3 regions of the Microbacterium sp. LWH7-1.2 genome follow, and region 2 is predicted to be linked to each of the others. Evidence: riboswitches for the same ligand, from Rfam matches in the RefSeq annotation. Region 2 holds a riboswitch; each other region holds the start of a gene.
The links. A riboswitch is a leader RNA that binds a small molecule or an ion and turns the genes downstream of it on or off. The one in region 2 is predicted to bind thiamine pyrophosphate.
Positions count from the first base shown of each region.

Region 1: it holds a riboswitch for thiamine pyrophosphate, as region 2 does, so the genes downstream of both, MRBLWH7_RS15715 (ECF transporter S component) here and thiC (phosphomethylpyrimidine synthase ThiC) in region 2, are expected to answer to the same signal.
Region 3: it holds a riboswitch for thiamine pyrophosphate, as region 2 does, so the genes downstream of both, thiM (hydroxyethylthiazole kinase) here and thiC (phosphomethylpyrimidine synthase ThiC) in region 2, are expected to answer to the same signal.

Region 1 covers NZ_CP151637.1:3,386,818-3,393,392, forward strand. Annotated here, with positions in the region: gene MRBLWH7_RS15710 (D-alanyl-D-alanine carboxypeptidase) at 1-960, opposite strand, end outside; TPP riboswitch at 997-1,106, shown strand; gene MRBLWH7_RS15715 (ECF transporter S component) at 1,099-1,743, shown strand; gene MRBLWH7_RS15720 (ABC transporter ATP-binding protein) at 1,745-3,220, shown strand; gene MRBLWH7_RS15725 (energy-coupling factor transporter transmembrane component T) at 3,217-4,017, shown strand; gene MRBLWH7_RS15730 (SRPBCC domain-containing protein) at 4,146-4,652, opposite strand; gene MRBLWH7_RS15735 (aminoglycoside 3'-phosphotransferase) at 4,649-5,374, opposite strand; gene MRBLWH7_RS15740 (DUF488 family protein) at 5,393-5,743, opposite strand; gene MRBLWH7_RS15745 (hypothetical protein) at 5,801-6,316, shown strand; gene MRBLWH7_RS15750 (SDR family NAD(P)-dependent oxidoreductase) at 6,436-6,575, shown strand, end outside.
Region 2 covers NZ_CP151637.1:2,773,263-2,779,837, reverse strand. Annotated here, with positions in the region: gene MRBLWH7_RS12855 (ABC transporter ATP-binding protein) at 1-434, opposite strand, end outside; gene MRBLWH7_RS12850 (thiolase family protein) at 431-1,555, opposite strand; gene MRBLWH7_RS12845 (class I adenylate-forming enzyme family protein) at 1,545-2,639, opposite strand; gene MRBLWH7_RS12840 (biotin transporter BioY) at 2,636-3,283, opposite strand; gene MRBLWH7_RS12835 (TetR/AcrR family transcriptional regulator C-terminal domain-containing protein) at 3,361-3,960, shown strand; TPP riboswitch at 4,036-4,144, shown strand; gene thiC (phosphomethylpyrimidine synthase ThiC) at 4,143-5,876, shown strand; gene thiO (glycine oxidase ThiO) at 5,886-6,575, shown strand, end outside.
Region 3 covers NZ_CP151637.1:4,279,422-4,285,996, forward strand. Annotated here, with positions in the region: gene MRBLWH7_RS19870 (asparaginase domain-containing protein) at 1-30, shown strand, start outside; gene thiD (bifunctional hydroxymethylpyrimidine kinase/phosphomethylpyrimidine kinase) at 37-1,485, opposite strand; gene thiE (thiamine phosphate synthase) at 1,482-2,216, opposite strand; gene thiM (hydroxyethylthiazole kinase) at 2,213-3,031, opposite strand; TPP riboswitch at 3,022-3,116, opposite strand; gene MRBLWH7_RS19890 (DNA polymerase III subunit gamma and tau) at 3,248-5,485, shown strand; gene recR (recombination mediator RecR) at 5,489-6,082, shown strand; gene MRBLWH7_RS19900 (DMT family transporter) at 6,257-6,575, shown strand, end outside.

The sequences.
Region 1 (6,575 bases), 610 kb from region 2:
GTTCGCGGCGGAGGCGTACACCGCGTCGGAGGGCCAGATGCCCTGGGCGAGGCGGTCGGCGTAGTTGTTCGCGGAGCCGATGAGCATGCCCTCGAGCATCTGGTACTCGGTGAGCGAGCCCCCGACCGGGACGTCGAGCGCGGACTCGCCGCCCGAGCGGTACTGCCAGTAGCGCGAGCGGTCCGCCGACGTGAAGCGGTACTCCGGGCCCTGCTCGCCGACCGCGAGCGGCATCTCCTCCAGCACGACGAGCGCGGTCACGACCTTGGTGATGCTGGCGATCGCGGCGGGGTCGGCGGTCGAGGCGAGTGTTCCCGGGATGCCGGCGACGGCCTCCGCGGCGCTTCCCTCGGCGGGCCACGCCGGCGCGGCGGCGGGCGCCGCGATCGGCTGCACCTCGATCGCCGTCACCGTCGGGGCGACCGAGTGCAGCGGCCACAGCAGCGTCGTCCCCGCGTACGCGCCGACGACGGCCGCGATCGCCAGCGTCGGCACGACGACGGCGGCACGCAACGGCGAGCGTCGCGGGGCGTCGGCGAGGAGATCGGCGTCGACCGTCACGTACGGGGTCGCCGCCGCGGTCAGGTCGGCAGGCGCCGCGCCGCGCTCGACGACGGTCTCGTCGACCCAGGCGAGCGCCGTGCGACCGCTCGCGGCGCCGGCTGCCGTCGTGGCGGTGGTGACGGCCGGGGGCGAGAAGCCGGACGGGTCGACAGCATCCGTCGGGTTCCACGTCGCGACCGAGGGCACATCGGCGACGGGCACGGTCGCGATCGTCGGAGCGACCGCGGTCACGTCCGCCGGAGCCGTGCTCGTGGGCGGGGACACGGCATCCGTCTCACCCGTCTGCATCGTGAGGATGCCGCCGTCGGAGACATCCTCGGGACCCGGCGTCGGAACGGCACCGGTCTGCACGCGTCGCGCGCGACGCGTGGGCGCAGGGGTGTCGTCCGATGTCACCCACCCAAAATACCTGCTGAACCGGCGGTATACTGGCGCCACAACCACGGGAGTCCGGTGAGCCGGGCTGAGAGGAAGCGGCCCACGCTTCGACCGTCGAACCTGATCCGGATCATGCCGGCGCAGGGAGGAGCTCAAATGCACGCGTCCACGTCCGCATCCACCCCCGTTGCGGGCCGTTCGCAGGGCCCGCGCAGCCTGCGCTGGCGGGTCGTCGACATCGTCGTCGCCGCGGTGCTCGGTGTCGCGATCGGCCTCGTCTTCTGGGCCTGGAACACCGTCGGCTACGCCTGGTTCATCGCGATGGACGGCCTCACGCCGGGTCTCGGCGGCATCGCCGTCGGCATCTGGCTCATCGGCGGCGTCATCGGCGGCCTCGTCATCCGCAAGCCCGGCGCGGCGCTCCTGGTCGAGGTGATCGCCGCGATCGTGTCGATGCTCATCGGCAACGTGTGGGGCGTATCGACCCTGCTGTCGGGACTGGTTCAGGGTCTCGGCGCCGAGCTGATCTTCGCGATCTTCCTGTACCGCCGCTTCACCCTCCCCGTCGCGATGCTCGCCGGTGTGGGCGCGGCCGTCGGCGCGTGGGTGTTCGAGCTCTTCTACGGCAGCTCGCCCAACATCCTGAAGACCCTCGAGTTCAACGTCATCTACCTGGTGTCGCTGGTCGTGTCGGGGGCGCTGCTCGCGGGCGTCGTCGGCTGGTTCGCCGTGCGCGGGCTCGCGGCGACCGGAGCGCTGAGCCGCTTCGCCGTCGGACGCGAAGCGCGCCGCGAGGTCTGACATGACGGCGACCCGCCCGGCTCGCATCACGGCGGCGGGCTGGGGCTGGCGGTACGGCGGACGGCGGGCTCCCGCCGTCCGCGATGTCTCGTTCGCGATCGAGCCCGGCCAGCGCGTGCTCCTGCTCGGCGCATCGGGCGCGGGCAAGTCCACGCTCCTCGCCGGGATGGCCGGCCTCCTCGGCGGCGCCGACGAGGGCGAAGAGACCGGCTCGCTCCTCATCGACGGCGAGCGTGCCGAGGCCCACCGCGGCCGCGTCGGGCTCGTGCTGCAAGACCCCGACTCGGGCGTCGTGCTGTCGAAGGTGGGCGACGACGTGGCCTTCGGCTGCGAGAACCTCGGCGTGCCGGCATCCGAGATCCCTTCCCGCGTGGCCGAGGCGCTCGACGCCGTCGGGCTCGACGTGCCCCTCGCCCGCGCGACGAAGGCGCTCTCGGGCGGGCAGAAGCAGCGACTCGCCCTTGCCGGCGTCCTGGCGATGCGGCCGGGCGTGCTGCTGCTCGACGAGCCCACCGCCAACCTCGATCCGGACGGCGTCCGCGAGGTGCGCGACGCCGTCGAGCGTGCGGTGCGCGAGACCGGCGCCACCCTCGTCGTGATCGAGCACCGGACCGCCGTGTGGGCGGACCTCATGGACCGCGTCATCGTGGTCGGCGCCGACGGCGGGCTCCTCGCCGACGGCTCGCCGGCCGAGGTGTTCGCGCGCCACGGCGCCGCGCTCGCCGCCGTCGGCGTGTGGGTGCCGGGCCACCCGGTCGGCCTGCGCGTGCCGGGCGCAGCGCGGGGCGACGCGCGGGCGGCGGTGGCAGCATCCGCACTCTCGATCTCCCGTGACCGTCGCACCATCGTTCGCGCCGGACTGGACCTCGCGGTGCCGCGCGCGGCCGCGACCGTGATCACCGGACCCAACGGCGCCGGCAAGTCCACGCTGGCGCTGACGCTCGCGGGGCTGCTGCCCGAGGCGGCGGGGCGCGTCGAGGCCGCCCCCGAGCTGGCAGGACGCTCCGGGCGGCGCCCCTCGAAGTGGACGTCGCGCGAGCTGCTCACGCGCATCGGCACCGTGTTCCAGGAGCCCGAGCACCAGTTCCTCGTTTCGACCGTGCGCGACGAGCTCGCGATCGGGCCGCGATCGCGGGGCGTCGATCCGGCCGCCGTCGACGAGATCGTCGGAGAGCTCCTCGAACGGCTGCATCTCGCGCCCCTCGCCGCCGCGAACCCGTTCACGCTGTCGGGTGGCCAGAAGCGCCGACTGTCGGTGGCGACCGTGCTCGCCGACGCGCCGCCGGTCATCGTGCTCGACGAGCCGACCTTCGGACAGGACCGTCGCGGGTGGATCGAGCTCGTGCAGCTGCTCCAGTCCGAGATCGCCGCGGGCACGACGGTCGTCGCCGTCACCCACGACGAGGACGTGCTGCGGCACCTCGGCGGCCACCGCATCGAGCTCGGCGCTCCCGTGCACGCGAGGGTGCGATCGTGACCGCCGTCGACACGCTCGCCGCCGAGGTCCCGGCGCCTCCCCGCGCCTGGCTCGACGGGGTGAACCCCGTCACCAAGATCGTGCTCGCGCTGCTGCTGTCGGTGCCCCTCTTCGCCTCCATCGACGCCACCAGCGCCCTGGTCGCGATCGCACTCCAGCTCGCCTGCATCCCGCTGACCGGCCTGGCGGCCATGACGGTGCTGAAACGGATGCTGCCGATCCTGGTCTTCGCGCCGGTCGCGGGTGTCAGCATGCTGCTGTACGCGGAACCCGGGGGCACCGTCTACTGGTCGTTCTGGTACGCGACGATCAGCGACGACTCCATCGCGCTGGCCGTCGCGGTGTGCCTGCGCGTGCTCGCCCTCGCGCTGCCGACGATCCTGCTCTTCGGCCGCACCGATCCCACCGAGCTCGCCGACGCGCTGGCGCAGGTCGCGAAGCTGCCGTCGCGCTTCGTGCTCGGAGTGCTCGCGGGCACCCGCACGCTCGGCCTCTTCCTCGACGACTGGCGCAGCATGAGCCTCGCGCGCCGCGCGCGCGGCGTCGGCGACAGCGGTGCGATCCGCCGGTTCTTCTCGATGGCGTTCGTGCTGCTCGTGTTCGCGGTGCGCCGCGGCACGAAGCTCGCGATGGCGATGGAGGCGCGGGGCTTCGGCTCAGGCGTCCCGCGCACGTGGGCACGGCCGTCGCGACTGCACCCGCGCGACGCCGTGGCGCTGCTCGGCGGCACCGCGATCATGGCCCTGGCGATCGGCGCCGCGGTGGCCGCGGACACGTTCCGGTTCGTGTGGTCCTGACGCCGTCGGTGCGGCGACGTTCCGTCTGCGGGCGCCAGAACTCCCCCGCTCAATGACCGGTGCTTCGAGTCCCGGTCGTTGAGCGAGCTTGCGAGTCGAAACGCCTGGCCGCGGCGCAGCACCCGGCATCAGCCGCCGGCCACCAGCCGCTCGTAGCCGGGCTGCAGCGCGGGGAAGTAGTCGTCCCACTTGACCGTTGCGACCTCGACGCCCGCCTGCGCGGCCACCAGTCGATCGAGGTAGTACTCCCAGCCCGGCCCGATCGAGCCGACCTCGTCCTCGGGGCCCAGTCGCTGGCCGAAGGTGAGCACCGTGTCACCGTGCTCGTCCGGGGCGAGCTCGAACCACAGGTGCCACGCACCCGACCCGGCCGAAGTGTCGCCGGCGAAGCGCCGGGGGCGGTCGCACTCGAGGATCGTGTACTCCTCGCCCGCGGCATCCGGATCCTCCGCGGTCATGTAGAACGTGACGTGCCCGCTCGCGGGATCGCCCTCCCAGCGGCCGATCCAGCGCTCGAGCCGCGCGGAGTCGGTCAGCTCGCGCCACACCTCGTCGGCCGTCGCGCGGAAGCGTCGCAGGATCACGAGGTTGGGCTTGCCGTCGATGTCGCAGACGTTGCCGGTGATGTCGGTCATGTCGCGTTCCAGAGCTCCCGGTAGTACGACAGGCGCTCGCGATCGGGTTCGATCCCGTACGCCTCGATGAGGGCGTCCTCCCATCCCTCGCCATAGTTCCACGCCGTCGACATCGACGCCACGGCGATGTCGGCCCAGCGGTCGCCGACGCCGAGCGCCCCGAGGTCGACGTGTCCGCTCCACCGGCCGTCGCCGCCGATCAGGGTGTTGGGGCAGCAGGCGTCGCCGTGGCACACGACGAGCCGGTCGATCGGCGGGGCGTCGCGCAACGCCGCGGGAAGACGGATGCCGCGTCCCGCCGCGTTCGCGATCCGCGCGGGCACGCGCCAGTCGAACGGGCAGTCATCGACCGGCAGCGCGTCGTGCAGGGCGCGCAGACCCTGGCCGACGGCGCGGACGGCGGTGGCGGCATCCGTGATCCATCGCGGATCGACCGCCGACAGCCCCGGGAGTGCCGCCGTCACCAGCCATTCGTGGCTCTGGTCGCCCCCGGCTTCGAGAAGCTGCGGCACGGCGGTGTAGGCCGCCGCCCACCGCAGTCGCTCGGCCTCGCCGTCGAACGACGTCTCGTTGTTGCGCGGACCGTACTTGAGATAGCGGCCGTCGTCGGTGCGGAACGTCATGCCGCCGAGCTCGTTGAGCCAGACCGGTGTGAGGTCAGCTCCGCGAGCCAGCTCCCGCACGCGCTCGGGGACGGCCACGTCTTCGAGGGGGATCGACACCATCCCATCCTGCACGGGTCAGGACGCGAGGACCTCGCGGAGGATGAGGGCGTGGTTGTGCGTGTCGTCGTGGACGGCGTGCAGCAGCGTCACGACGGGGTGCGGGGCGAGCTCCTCCCGGAGCGACGCGACGGCGGTGGCCGTCGGTCCGTCGAGTTCGGCCCGGTAGGCCGTCTCGAAGTCGGGCCACGCCATGTCGTCATGGTGGAACGCCGTGCGCAGCTCGGTCGAGGGTGCGACCTCCTTCGCCCACAGGTCGAGTGCGGCCCGCTCCTTCGAGAGTCCGCGCGGCCACAGCCGGTCGACGAGGACGCGGAAGCCGTCGTCAGGGGCCGGGTCGTCGTAGACGCGCTTGAGCCGGATCTCCATGCGTCCATCCAACCCGCCGGCCCCGCCGCGCGCCACCGGCGTGGTGGGATGGGAGGCATGCCCACCACGCGCGCCACCCGACGGCGAGGACCCCTGACGGCGCTCGAGGGCGCGGAACCCTCGGTCGCGATCGGCGACACCGCGGCGCGGCGCGTGCGGCTCTCGCCGGAAGGGCTCTCCCGTCACATCGGCGAGCCCCGGTTGCAGTTCGTGCCGTGGACCCGGGCGCACGCGGTCACGGTGGACCCGCCGGGGTCCTGGTGGCCGTATCCTGCGGTCACCGACATGGCGGCGGCGCTGCTCGGCGGCGTGGCCGGCGGCCTGGAGGCCGGCGATGCGGCCGAGACGCCCACCTTCGTCGTCGTGATCACGACGCTCGAGGGGGAGCGGCTGGAATGGCGCGCCACGCAGCACCACCTCTCGGGCTACCGCCGCGGCGACGCGCAGGCGACGACGCGGCTGGTGGAGTACCTGACCGCCCGCGGCGAGGCGCGCATGCTCCTCGCACGGCCCGCCGAGCTGATCGACCGGATCTCGGCCCTCACGCGCATCGGTCCGCAGTTCGGGCCGTGACGGCCCGGGCGAGCGCCGTTAGCCTGGTCCTGTCGCGCCGCCGGCCGGTGAGCGATGGGACTGAGTACCGCGTATGCTGATACGCGGTTCCGCCGAATCCGGACTTCGAAGGAGAATCCATGGACCTCACGGGCACCGCCGCACTCGTCACCGGTGGCGCGAGCGGACTCGGCCTCGCGACGGCCCGGCGTCTCGCCGCCGCCGGCGCGACCGTCACGATCGTCGACCTGCCGAACTCGGCGGGCGCCGAGGTGGCCGC
Region 2 (6,575 bases):
CACAGCGCGAGCAGCTGCTTCTGTCCGCCCGACAGGTCGTGCGCGGAGCGGTCGGCGAGCGGCGTGAGCCCGAACCTCGCGAGGGCGGCTGCGACCCGTTCGCGGACGTCGGCGGGTGGCATCCGTTCGGCCCGGAGTGAGAACGCGACGTCTTCAGCGACGGTGGGCATCACGATCTGCGCGTCGGGGTTGCTGAACACGAGCGCGGTGCGCCGTCGAAGCTCCGCCGCGTGCCTGACCGCGTCGAGCCCCAGGATGCTGATCGTCCCGCTGGTGGGTCGCACCAGCCCGCCGATGAGGCGGGCGAACGTCGACTTGCCCGAGCCGTTCTCGCCGATGACCGCGACGGTGCGCGCGGCGAGGTCGACCGTCACGTCGCGCAGGACGTCGGTCTCGCCGAGGCGGAGATCGGCGGCGGCCACCCGGATCGTCATCGCACCACCTCGACCACGGCGGCGATGCCCAGCCCACCGCCGACCGACGCCGCGGCGACACCGAGCGTGCCCGCCGGCCGCTCCGCGCGCACGAGCCGGCTGAACAGCCGCACCAGCGCCACCGCCCCGCTCGCGCCCCACGGATGTCCGAGGGCGAGCGCGCCGCCGTCCGCGCACACCCGCGGGTCGTCCTCGTCGACGCCGATTCGGTCGAGCACGGCGATGCTCTGCGCGGCGAAGGCCTCCACGATCTCGAATGCCTCGACGTCGGCGACGGTCGCGCCCGCTGCGCGCAACGCGGAGTGGATGCCGGGTGCCGCGCCGATGCCGGGAAGCGCGGGGTCGCAGCCGACCACCGCGGCGGTGCGTACGGCGAGACCCGGCGCGGTGCCGGCGGGAGCGACGACGACGACGGCAGCACCGTCGCCGATTCGCGTCGAGGTGCCTGCCGTGACGGTTCCGCCGGGGAAGAGGGCGGGCAGTCGCGGCAGCAGCGCCTCGGCGCCGCCGATCGCGTCGTCGTGGCGGAGTCCCGCGAGCGACACGAGCTCGGCGTCGAAGCGACCGGCGGCGAGCGCGGCCCGCGCCCGCGCGTGACTGCGCGCCGCATGCGCGTCCTGTCTGCTCCGGGGGATGCCGTCGTGCATCGCGAGATCCTCGGCCGCCCGTGTCATGTCGGGGTCGGGGAAGCCCGGCGGGGCGAAGGGGGCGCGGTCGTACGGGACGCCCGCCGCGATGCGCACCGGTGCGGTGGAGGGGCTCTCGACGCCCCCGGCCACCCGCACCCGCTCGTCGCCCGCGCGGACCGCGGCCACCGCATCGAGCACGGCGGCGAGCCCGCTGCCGCACTGCCGGTCGACGGTGCCACCGGGAACCTCGGGACCGAGCCCCGCGGCTAGTGCGGCGTTCCGCCCGGGGTTGCCACCCGGGCCCATGCAGTTGCCGAGCAGGACGTCGGCCACCCCGGCAGGCGAACCGGTGACTGCCCGGGCATCCGCCAGTGCCGCCCGGATCACTGCCCCGCCGAGGTCGCCGACGCTCCGTCCAGCGAGCGCCCGGCCACGCGTGGCGATGGGCGTCCGCCGGGCGGCGATGATCACGGGATCGCGGTCAGACGACAAGGCGCGACACCTCCCCATCGAACACTCGGCGCACGGCTTCGGCGCGCGCCGGTTTGCCCGACGCGGTGCGCGGCAGCTCGCCGGCGAACCACCGGCGCGGGCGATGCGCCGGTGCCAGGTGCGTCGCGACGATCTCGCGCAGGGCGGCGTCGGGGCCGGCTCCGTCGAGCTCGACGAACGCCGCGACCAGCGCCCCGACCCGTTCGCGAGGAAGACCGAACACGATCGCATCGCGGACACCCGGGATCGTGCGCAGGACCTCTTCGACCTCCTCGGGCACGATCGTCGCGGATGCGCTCAGGATGGCATCGTCCGCGCGTCCGAGGAGACGCAGCCGTCCGTCGATGAGCTCGGCGCGGTCGCCGACCGTCGCCCAATCGCCGTCGCGGCGCAGCGGACCGGGCGCTCCCGCGTACCCGGACGCCACGAACGGCGACCGCACCCACAGCTCGCTGTCGCGGATCCTCACCTCCACGCCGGGAAACGCACGCAGCCCGTCGCCGTGGTCGATGGCGACGAACGAGAGCTCGGCCGCCCCGTAGTAGGACACGACACGGATGCCGGCGGCCCGCGCCCGCTCCCAGAGCGCGGTGTCGAGGTGCGAACCGCCCACGAGCGCGGTCCGCAGCCGCGGTGGCGCGCCTGCGTCGAGCATTGCCCGCAGTGCCTGCGGAGTGCCGTGCATGCACGTGACGTCCGCGCTGTCGCCGGCGCCGAGCACCGGACGCGGGCCGCCCGACAGCGCGTGCGCGATCGAGAAGAGCGTCAGCGAGGAGGCGGGCGGCACGGTCAGTGCCACCGCCTCGCCCGGATCTGCGCCCAGCAGTTCCGAGATCGCAGGGAACGAGTCGCTCCACGAGGATGCGGTGCGCAGAACGAGGCGCGCACTGCCGCTGCTCCCCGACGTGAGCGAGGCCCAGGCGATGCCCTCGGGCGAGCCGGCCTCTGCTGCCGCGCCGAGCACCGCCTCCCACTGGGCGCGTGGCCAGCGGGGATCGCCCACGAGCGGGACGTCGCCCGCATCGCGTACCTCGCGCACACGCTCGAGGAGACCGGCGACCTCGCCGCCCAGCGGGATGATCACGACACGGTGGCGGGATCGCTGTCGCCCACGGCAGCGGGCTTCGTCGTCCACGTCCGGCGGAACGCCCGTGGGTACGCCCGCACCAGCGTGACCACGATCGCCGTGGCGAGCACGGCCTTCACGAGGTCGCCGGGCACGAACACCAGGCTGGTCAGCGCCGTCTCTCCGAGCGGCAGTCGCGTCACGAGGCTCTGCACCGGGATCCCGAAGGCGTAGACGACGAGGATGCCGCCGACCACGATCCCGAGCAGAGTGCGGGCGGTGGTGGGCTTGCGGCCGCCGGCGTGCACGATGAGTCCGATCACGACCGCGCCGGCGATCCACCCGAGCAGGTAGCCGGCGGATGGTCCGAAGAACACCCCGATCCCGCCACGCCCGCCTGCCAACAGTGGCATGCCCACCGCGACGAGGCCGAGCAGCACCGAGACCGAGAGCGCACCGAGCCACGGGCCGAGGACGGCGCCCGCGAGCATCACGCCGAGAGTCTGGGCCGTGATCGGGACCGAACCCAGGATCGTGAATCCTCCGGGCAATCCCAGGACCGCGATGATGGCGGCGAACACCGCGACTCGAGCGAGAGCAGTCGCGTCCAGCGCGCTTGCGCGTGCCGGTCGGTCGAGTGAGGAAGCGGGGGGCGTGGCCATCGGACGAGGTCCCTTCTGCCGGGGAGGAGTACCACCTGAACGGTGTTCACTAGAACGGTGTTCAATATAGTGGGCTGATGGGGACGGCGAGAGCAAATCGGGGTCACACCCGTGACGAAGTGGCGCACGCCGCGATGCGGATCCTCGACGAGTACGGCCTCCCCGACCTGACGATGCGCCGGCTCGCGGCCGCGCTGGAGGTGCAGCCCAGCGCCCTCTACTGGCATTTCCCGAACAAGCAGAGCCTGCTGGCGGAACTCTCCGACCGGATCGTCACCGAGGTCGACTCCGGATCGGCTGAGCGGGATTGGGTGTCCCGGGTTCGCGCCGAAGCGTGCGCGCTGCGCCGAGCGCTGCTGGCGCACCGCGACGGTGCTGAGCTCGTCGCGAGCACCTTCGCGCTCGGGCTGGGATCCCGGGCAGCGCACGACCGCCTGGCGGCCGCGATCGGCGCCGGCGGATTCGACGACGAGTCGGTCCGGCGAGCGACATCCGCCCTGCTCCACTTCGTGCTCGGTCAGGTCCAGCATGAGCAGCAAAGACAGCAGTACCGCCAGTTGGGCGTTCACGGCGACCCGTCTCCGCCCCTCCGACAGGACGACGCCCCGGAGGCCGATTTCGCGTTCGGAGTCGAACTCCTGGTGGAGGGACTGCAGTCCCGTCGCCTCGGCGGCTGACCGGCGGCTGACCGGCGGCTGACCGGCGGGATCCGACATCGACGCCGCTCGGCCCGGTCGGTTGCGGTACCGTTGCGCTATCCACACGGGTGCCCTCGCAAGGGCTGAGATCGGGCTGACGCGGCCTGCGACCGTTCGAACCTGTCCGGGTAATGCCGGCGAAGGAAGTAGGAGTCGCCTCCATGGAGTCCGTCCGTTCATCGCGCGTTCTCGCGTATCTGCACGACACCGAACTCGACATCCGAGTGCCCGTCGACCGGATCCCGCTGGACCCGTCTCCGGACGGCTCGCCCAACGCACCCGTGACCGTGTACCGCACTCAAGGGCCTGGCAGCGACCCGGTGCGGGGTCTCGAGCCTCTGCGCGAGGAGTGGATCATCGCTCGCGACGACACCGACGAGTACTCCGGCCGCGACCGCGTTCTTCACGACGACGGCCGTTCCGCAGTGCGCCGGGGCGCAGCATCCGTCGAATGGAAAAGCGAGAAGCGCCGTCCGCGCCGGGCGAAGGCGGGGCGCAGGGTCACGCAGATGCACTACGCCCGCAACCGCGTGATCACCCCGGAGATGCGGTTCGTCGCACTGCGCGAGAACTGCGACGTGGAGCTGGTGCGGTCCGAGGTCGCGGCCGGGCGGGCGATCATCCCGAACAACGTGAACCACCCCGAATCCGAGCCGATGATCATCGGCAAGGCGTTCCTGGTGAAGATCAACGCCAACATCGGCAACTCCGCGGTGACGAGTTCGATCGCCGACGAGGTGTCCAAGCTGCAGTGGGCGACGACCTGGGGCGCCGACACCGTGATGGACCTGTCGACCGGGGATGACATCCACACCACTCGCGAGTGGATCGTGCGCAACTCGCCGGTGCCGATCGGCACCGTGCCCATCTATCAGGCGCTGGAGAAGGTGGACGGCGACGCGTCGGCGCTCACCTGGGAGGTGTATCGCGACACGGTCATCGAGCAGTGCGAGCAAGGCGTGGACTACATGACCGTCCACGCCGGCGTGCTGCTGCGGTACGTTCCGCTCACCGCCGGGCGGGTCACCGGCATCGTCTCGCGCGGCGGCTCGATCATGGCCGGCTGGTGCCTGGCGCATCACCAGGAGAACTTCCTGTACACCCACTTCGACGAGCTCTGCGAGATCTTCGCCCAGTACGACGTCGCGTTCTCGCTCGGTGACGGACTCCGCCCGGGATCGATCGCCGACGCCAACGACGCCGCGCAGTTCGCGGAACTCGACACCCTCGCCGAGCTGACCAGGCGGGCGTGGGAGTACGACGTCCAGGTGATGGTCGAGGGCCCGGGCCACGTGCCGTTCCATCTGGTGCGCGAGAACGTCGAGCGCCAGCAGGAGCTGTGCGACGGCGCGCCGTTCTACACGCTCGGGCCGCTCGTGACGGACATCGCGCCCGGCTACGACCACATCACCTCTGCGATCGGAGCCACCGAGATCGCCCGCTACGGGACGGCGATGCTCTGCTACGTCACCCCGAAGGAGCACCTCGGGCTGCCGAACCGCGACGACGTGAAGACCGGCGTGATCACCTACAAGATCGCCGCCCACGCAGCCGACCTCGCGAAGGGGCACCCGGGCGCGCAGGCTCGGGACGACGCGCTGTCGAAGGCGCGGTTCGAGTTCCGGTGGCGGGACCAGTTCGCGCTCTCGCTCGACCCTGAAACGGCCGAGGAGTTCCACGACGAGACCCTGCCTGCCGAGCCGGCGAAGACCGCGCACTTCTGCTCGATGTGCGGGCCGAAGTTCTGCTCGATGCGCATCTCGCAGGACATCCGCGATCAGTTCGGGATCGTCGCCGAGTCCGCGCGTACCGCCGGGATGGTGGAGAAGGCCGCGGAGTTCAGGGATTCCGGCGGGAGGATCTACCTGCCCGCGCCGGCGCTGCGGCAGCAGTAGGCACCGCGCATGGCTCACCGACCGACCGCCGATGTGATCGTCGTCGGAGGCGGGATCATCGGGCTGAGCATCGCGTGGCGCGCCGCGCAGAGCGGGCGCTCGGTGCAGCTCGTCGACCCGGCTCCGGCTCAGGGAGCCACCTTCGCTGCGGCGGGCATGCTCGCTCCGGTCAGCGAGTACCACTACCAGGAGGATGCGCTCCTGCCCGCGATGCTGGAGTCCGCAGCACTGCATCCCGGGTTCGTGCGCGAACTGGAGCCCGTGGACGAGGCGGTGGGGTACCTCCGGAACGAGACGCTGCTGGTAGGCGTCGATCAGGGGGACCGGCAGGCGCTGGCCGATCTCCACGCCGCGCATCGTCGTGCTCGGCTGGCCGTCGAGCCGCTGACGACCCGCGATGCTCGCATCAGCGAGCCGTTGCTCGGGCCCCGGGTGACCAGTGTCTACCGTGTTGCGGGCGACCATCAGATCGACCCGCGCAAGCTCGCCGCCCGGCTCCTCGACGAGCTCGTGCGTGCGGCGCGCCAGGGACGGCAGGTGGGGATCGTCCGCGTGCAGGCGGTCGCGCTCCTGCATCGCGACCGGGCAGACGACGACTCCGATGTCGTCGGCGTCCGGCTGGCGGACGGGACGACGATCGGCGGGGCGGAGGTGGTGCTCGCGAATGGTGTCGGTGCGCGGGCCATCGGGGGGCTTCCG
Region 3 (6,575 bases), 1.5 Mb from region 2:
GCCGCCGAGGTGCGCGCCGCGTTCGGCTGATCGGGCTCAGGACGTGATCGGCAGCGGCACTGCCGGCGTCTCGAAGAACTCGAGCTCGTGCGCCATCGACCGCGCGAACGCCGCGTCCATGCGGGCGCGCTCGCGAGGCCCGGCCTCCCGCGCGGCGGCGTCGGCGATCTCGATGGCACGTGCGGTCGCCTCCGCGAACGCGGGGTCGCCGTACAGCGCGAGCCAGTCGTCGTACGGATGCTCGTCGTGCCTGCGCGCGGCGAGCCGCGTGCCGAGGTCGGTGTACAGCCAGAAGCACGGCAGCAGCGCGGCGACCAGCTCGCCGTACGACCCACCCGACGCGTGCAGATGGTTGGTGTAGGCGAGCATCTGCGGTTCGGGGACGGATGCTGCGAACCCGACGTGCGTCTCGTGGAGCCGGCGCTCCTCGACGATGGCGGACTCGGCCGACCGTGCCCAGAAGACCTGCTCGTCCGCGGTCGGGGCGAGGGCGCTCGCCCGCGCCAGCACGCGGGAGTACTCGCCCAGGTAGAGCGCATCCTGCGCCAGGTAGCGCACGAACACCTCCCGCGGCAGCGAGCCGTCGCCGAGGCCGCCGACGAACCGGCCGGCGTCGACCTGCGCCCGCACGTCGGCTGAGGCATCCCATGCCCGCTGCGACCAGGAGCCGCCCGCACCCTGCGCGCGGCGCAGCTCGTGGAAGTGGTCGACCGGGCCGCTGCCGGTGCCGACGTGCAGCGCCTCGGCGTGGACGAGGGCGCCCGTCAGCCACTCCTTGGCGCGCTTCAGCGCGTCGGGCCACGACGCACCCGCCGCCCGCAGCGTCGCCATCGCAGACGACAGCGAGCAGCCGGTGCCGTGGGTGTGGCGTGTGTCGACGCGTCGCCCGGCGAGCTCGTGCAGCCCGTCGGGACTCACGATGGCGTCGGGGCAGGCGGCTCCCTCGAGGTGCCCGCCCTTCAACAGCACGGTGGTGCCGGTGGCCTGGACGAGAGCGCGGGCGTCATCGACCGCCTGCCCCCAGGTCGTCGCCGCGGGGCGCCCGGTGAGCACCGCGAGCTCGGCGAGGTTCGGGGTGACGAGGTCGGCTTCGGCGCACAGTGCGCGCAGTTCGTCCTCGGCGGCCGGATCCAGCAGCCGGTCGCCGCTGGTGGCCACCATGACGGGATCGAGCACGACCACCGGAGGGCGCACGCGCGCCAGCCACTCCCGGACCGTGCCGATGATCTCGGCGGACTGCAGCATCCCGATCTTGACGGCGTCGATCCGCACGTCGTCCGACACGGCCTCCAGTTGCGATCTCAGGAACGCGACGGGCGGCACGTGGACGTCGCGGACGCCGCGGGTGTTCTGCGCGACGAGTGCGGTGACGACGGCCATGCCGTAGCCGCCGAGCGCCCCGATCGATTTGAGGTCGGCCTGCACGCCCGCGCCGCCGGTGGGATCGGTGCCGGCGATGCTGAGCACCCGCGGAATCGCGGTCATCGTGCCGCCTCCAGCGTCGCGTCCGGGGTCAGTCCCCTCGACGCGCCCGACGGGGCGGTCGGCTCATCGGCCAGCGCGTCGTGGCACGCGTCCCGCAGCGCCCGCGTCACGGCGGCGGGGTCGTCGGCGGCGCAGATCGCCGACACCACGGCGATGCCGGCCGCCCCGACTCGGCGCAGCGCCGGCACATCGTCCACCGTCACGCCCCCGATCGCGATGCACGGCAGTGGGGCGGCCGCGGCGAGCGCGGCGAATCCGTCGATCCCCAGCACCGGGGGGTGATCCGGCTTGGTGAAGGTCGGGCGGATCACGCCCACGCCGAGATAGTCGATCGTCCGCGGGGGGAGTGCGGATGCCGCGGCCAGGTGCGCGGGGGTGTTCGCCGTCCACCCGATCACGGCATGCGTGCCGAGCAGTCGCCGCGCCGTCTCCGGCGGCAGATCGCTCTGACCGAGGTGCACGCCGTCGATGCGCGCCCCGGCATCGCGGGCAGCCAGGGCGACGTCGACGCGGTCGTCGATGACCAGCAGGCTGCGCCGGTCGACGACCTCCGACAGCGCCACTGCCTGCCGCAGCAGCTCCCGGGCGGTGACGGACTTCGCCCGCAGCTGCACGACGTCCGCGCCGGCGCCCGCGGCGACGTCCACGATGTCGCAGAGCCGGTCGAAGGGCACCCGTTCGTCGGTGACCAGGTGCAGGGCCCCGCGGCTCGCGGGAAGGGCGCCGCTCATCGGACGGCGAGGGTGTCGGCGACGCGCGCGTCGAGCTCGGTCGGGTGCGCCCCGAGGGCGTCCAGCGCGTCGAGGAACGCCACGGCGAACGACCCCGGCCCCTCCGCGCGAGCGGCCGCGCGTTCGGATGCGACCGCATAGAGGACGGATGCCGCCACCGCCGCCTCGAACGGCGCGCACACGCCGACGAGCGCGGCCATCACCGCGCCCAGCGAGCAGCCGCCGCCGGTGACGCGGGTGAGCAGCGCGTCCCCGCCCTGGATGCGGACGACACGCTCGCCGTCGGTGACGAGATCGACCGGACCCGAAACGGCGACGACGCCGCCGGTGCGCAGCGCGAGCGACCGCGCGGCGCCGGCAGCAGCATCCGTTCCGTCCGTCGCGTCGACTCCGCGACCGCCGCCGCCCTCGCCGGCGAGGGCGAGGATCTCGGAGGCGTTGCCGCGGACGATGGCGGGACGGTGCTCGAGCAGCTCGGCGGCGAAGGCCGTGCGCACGGGGAGAACGCCGACGGCGACGGGATCGAGCACCCAGCAGGAGGTGGCGCGGACCGCCTCGCGAGCGGCATCGCGCTGCTCGGCGGTGGGCGTGCCGAGGTTCACCAGCACGCCGTCGGCGATCCCCGCGAAGAGCCCGGCCTCGCCCGGGATGTCGCACATCGCGGGGGCCGCGCCCACCGCCAGCAGGGCGTTCGCGGTGTAGTTCGTCACGACCGCGTTCGTGATGCACTGCACCAGGGGTGACGCCTCCCGCAGCGCCGTCAGCGCGGCGGCGGGGGACAAGGGGGACAGGTGTGCTTCGGTGCGCGCGTTCATCGCGACATCCCTTCGCTCGCATGATCGAGATCAGGTTCGACGGGTGTGTTCTCAGCCCGCCGTGCGGGCACCCCGTGTCACTGCGGAGCAATCTAGCAGGCGATCTCGACGGGGCATCGCCGTGTGTCGACGTCGCCCGCCGGCAGGTGAAGCCGAAGCCGCGGAGCGATGGGCTCAGCCTGCCGAAGTGTCGGCCCCACGCCGTAGGCTGGAGGAGTGACCACCGCCCTGTACCGCCGCTACCGGCCCGAGTCGTTCGGCGAGATGATCGGGCAGTCGCAGGTCACCGAGCCGCTCATGACGGCGCTGCGCGGCGACCGCGTCGGCCATGCGTACCTGTTCTCGGGTCCCCGAGGGTGCGGAAAGACCACGTCGGCGCGTATTCTCGCGCGCTGCCTCAACTGCGCGCAGGGTCCGACCGACACGCCGTGCGGCACGTGCGACAGCTGTGTCGAGCTCGGTCGCGGTGGCGGCGGCTCGCTCGACGTCGTCGAGATCGACGCCGCGAGCCACAACGGCGTCGACGACGCCCGCGACCTGCGCGAGCGTGCGGTGTTCGCGCCTGCCCGCGACCGCTTCAAGATCTTCATCCTCGACGAGGCACACATGGTCACCCCGCAGGGCTTCAACGCCCTGCTGAAGCTCGTGGAAGAGCCGCCCGACCACGTCAAGTTCATCTTCGCGACGACCGAGCCCGAGAAGGTCATCGGCACCATCCGCTCGCGCACGCACCACTACCCGTTCCGGCTCGTGCCACCGGCGGCGATGCTCGAATACGTCGAGCAGCTGTGCGGGCAGGAGGGCGTCGACGTCGAGCAGGGCGTACTGCCGCTGGTCGTTCGTGCCGGCGGCGGCTCTCCGCGAGACACGCTGTCGCTGCTCGACCAGCTCATCGCCGGTTCGGAAGACGCGAAGGTCACCTACGCCCGCGCCGTCGCGCTCCTCGGCTACACGCACGCCGAGCTGCTCGACGAGGTGATCGACGCCTTCGCCGCGGCCGACGCGTCAGCCGCCTTCGCCGCGGTCGACCGCGTGGTGCAGACCGGACAAGACCCCCGCCGCTTCGTCGACGACCTGCTCGAGCGCCTGCGCGACCTCATCGTCGTGTCGGCGACCGGTCAGGGCGCCTCGGCCGTGCTGCGCGGCGTCTCTGCGGACGACCTCGCCCGCATGCAGCGTCAGGCCGACGCGTTCGGCCCGGCGCGGCTGTCGCACATCGCCGACCTCGTCATCGCGACCCTCGACGACATGACCGGCGCCACCTCGCCGCGGCTGCAGCTGGAGCTGATGGTCGCGCGGGTGCTGGCGCGCGGCGCAGGAGCCGCGCCCGCTGCGGCGCCGATCGCCGCGCCCACGTCGGCCCCGGCTTCCGTCCCCGCGGCCTCGACGGGTCGCGCCACCCCCGCGCCGGCCGCTCCTATCGCTACCGCTCCGGTCGCACCGACCGGCGCGGCTCCGGTCGCACCGACCGGCGCGGCTACGGTCGGGCCGCCCGCCGAGCCCGCGCCCGTGGCCGCACCTCCCGTACCCGCCGGGCCGGTCACCCTCGGCCGCCTGCAGCAGTCCTGGTCGCAGGTGCTCGCGCAGCTCGAGAACGTGAGTCGCTCGTCCTGGATGCTCGCTTCGGGCGCCCGCACCGTGGCGCTCGACGACGACGTGCTCACGCTGGCGTTCTCGAGCCAGAGCGACGTGGCGAAGTTCAAGCAGCTCGCCGCCGGCAAGGGGCCCAGCGAAGACCTGCGCCAGGCGATCCTGGCCGTGCTCGGCATCCGCGTGAAGTACATCGCCCGTCACGACCCCGCCGGCGGATCCGGTGGCGGGGGCAGCCCGGCAGCGCCGGCGCCGTCCGGCCCCGGCCGCGAGGCCCCGCGACAGCCGGCCACCGAGGCGCCGACGACCCGCTCCACCTCTGCCGCGCCCAGCGGGTCGCGGAATGCGCAGGCCGCGGCACCGCGTGCCTCCGCATCGGCCGCGCCGGGGGCGTCGGCTCCTGCCGCGGTGCCCCGGTCGACGGCTTCCGCGCCGGCATCCGCCGCGCCCGTGACGGACTGGGCGGTCGCGGCCATCCCCTCCGACGACGACGCTCCGCCGCCAGACCCGGGCCCCGCTGCCTTCCCCGCCGAGACGCCCCCGCAGTTCGCGGTCGACGACGAGCCCGAAGACGCCGAGGCCGCGACCGCACGGGTCGCGACCCTCGCGCCGCCGCGCGAGGGCCAGGTCCTGCCGCGCACCGAGATCGCGCCACCGTCCGAGCGCGACGACGATGACGATGACGACACGGACGCGCTGATCGCCGACCTCCCGGTGCCCCCCACTGTCGCGCCGCCGCTGACCCCCGTGGTCACGACGCGCAACGGCGGCGTGCAGCGCTACGGCGAGGCGGTGGTGCGCCAGGTGCTCGGCGCCACGTTCGTCCGCGAGGAGCCCTACGAGCCGCCGACGAGGTTCAGCTAGCCCATGTACGACGGCATCGTCCAAGACCTCATCGACGAGTTCGGCCGCCTTCCCGGGATCGGGCCGAAGTCGGCCCAGCGCATCGCGTTCCACATCCTGCAGACGCCGAACTTCGACGTGTCGCACCTCGCCGAGCTCCTCAGCGAGGTGCGCGAGAGGGTGCGTTTCTGCGAGGTGTGCGGCAATGTCTCCGAGCAGGAACGCTGCTCCATCTGCCGCGACCCGCGTCGCAACCAGACGCTGATCTGCGTCGTGGAGGACGCGAAGGACGTGGCGGCGATCGAGCGCACGCGCGAGTTCCGGGGGCTCTACCACGTGCTGGGCGGCGCGATCAGCCCGATCGCCGGCATCGGCCCCGATGACCTGCGGATCACGCAGCTGATGCAGCGGCTCGCAGACGGCACCGTGCAGGAGGTCATCCTCGCCACGAACCCGAACCTCGAGGGCGAGGCGACGGCGACCTACCTGAGCCGCCTGCTCCACACCCTCGAGATCACGATCACCCGCCTCGCCTCCGGCCTCCCTGTCGGCGGCGACCTGGAGTACGCCGACGAGGTCACGCTCGGCCGCGCCTTCGAGGGCCGCCGCTCCGTCTGAGCATCTCGCCCCATGGTCCCGGTGCGGCGACCGGCCAGGATGTCGGAAGTCCGTCGTAGATTGGCGGTTGGCCGTCTCGCGCTCTGCGCCGGCGACCGCGGAACCTGAGTCGAGGACGACCCTCGGGCGGCGTCGCGCCAGACCCCGCCACACCACCGTTGGGAGACACTTCGCATGAACTCTTCGCAGCGATTCGACACGCGTGCGTGGCTGCTGTTCGGCGCGATGGCACTGCTGTGGGGCGTCCCGTACCTGTTCATCAGCGTGGCCGTCGAGTCGTACTCGCCGGCGGCGGTGGTGGCCGGCCGCACGCTTCTCGGCGCAGTGCTTCTGCTCCCGTTCGCGTTGCGTCAGAAGGCCCTGCGCCCCGCATTCGCGAAGATCGGCTGGGTGCTGCTGTTCGGCGCCATCGAGATGGCAGGCCCCTTCCTGCTGCTCGGCCATGCCGAGCAGACCCTGCCCTCCGGGCTCACGGGACTCCTGGTGGCGACCG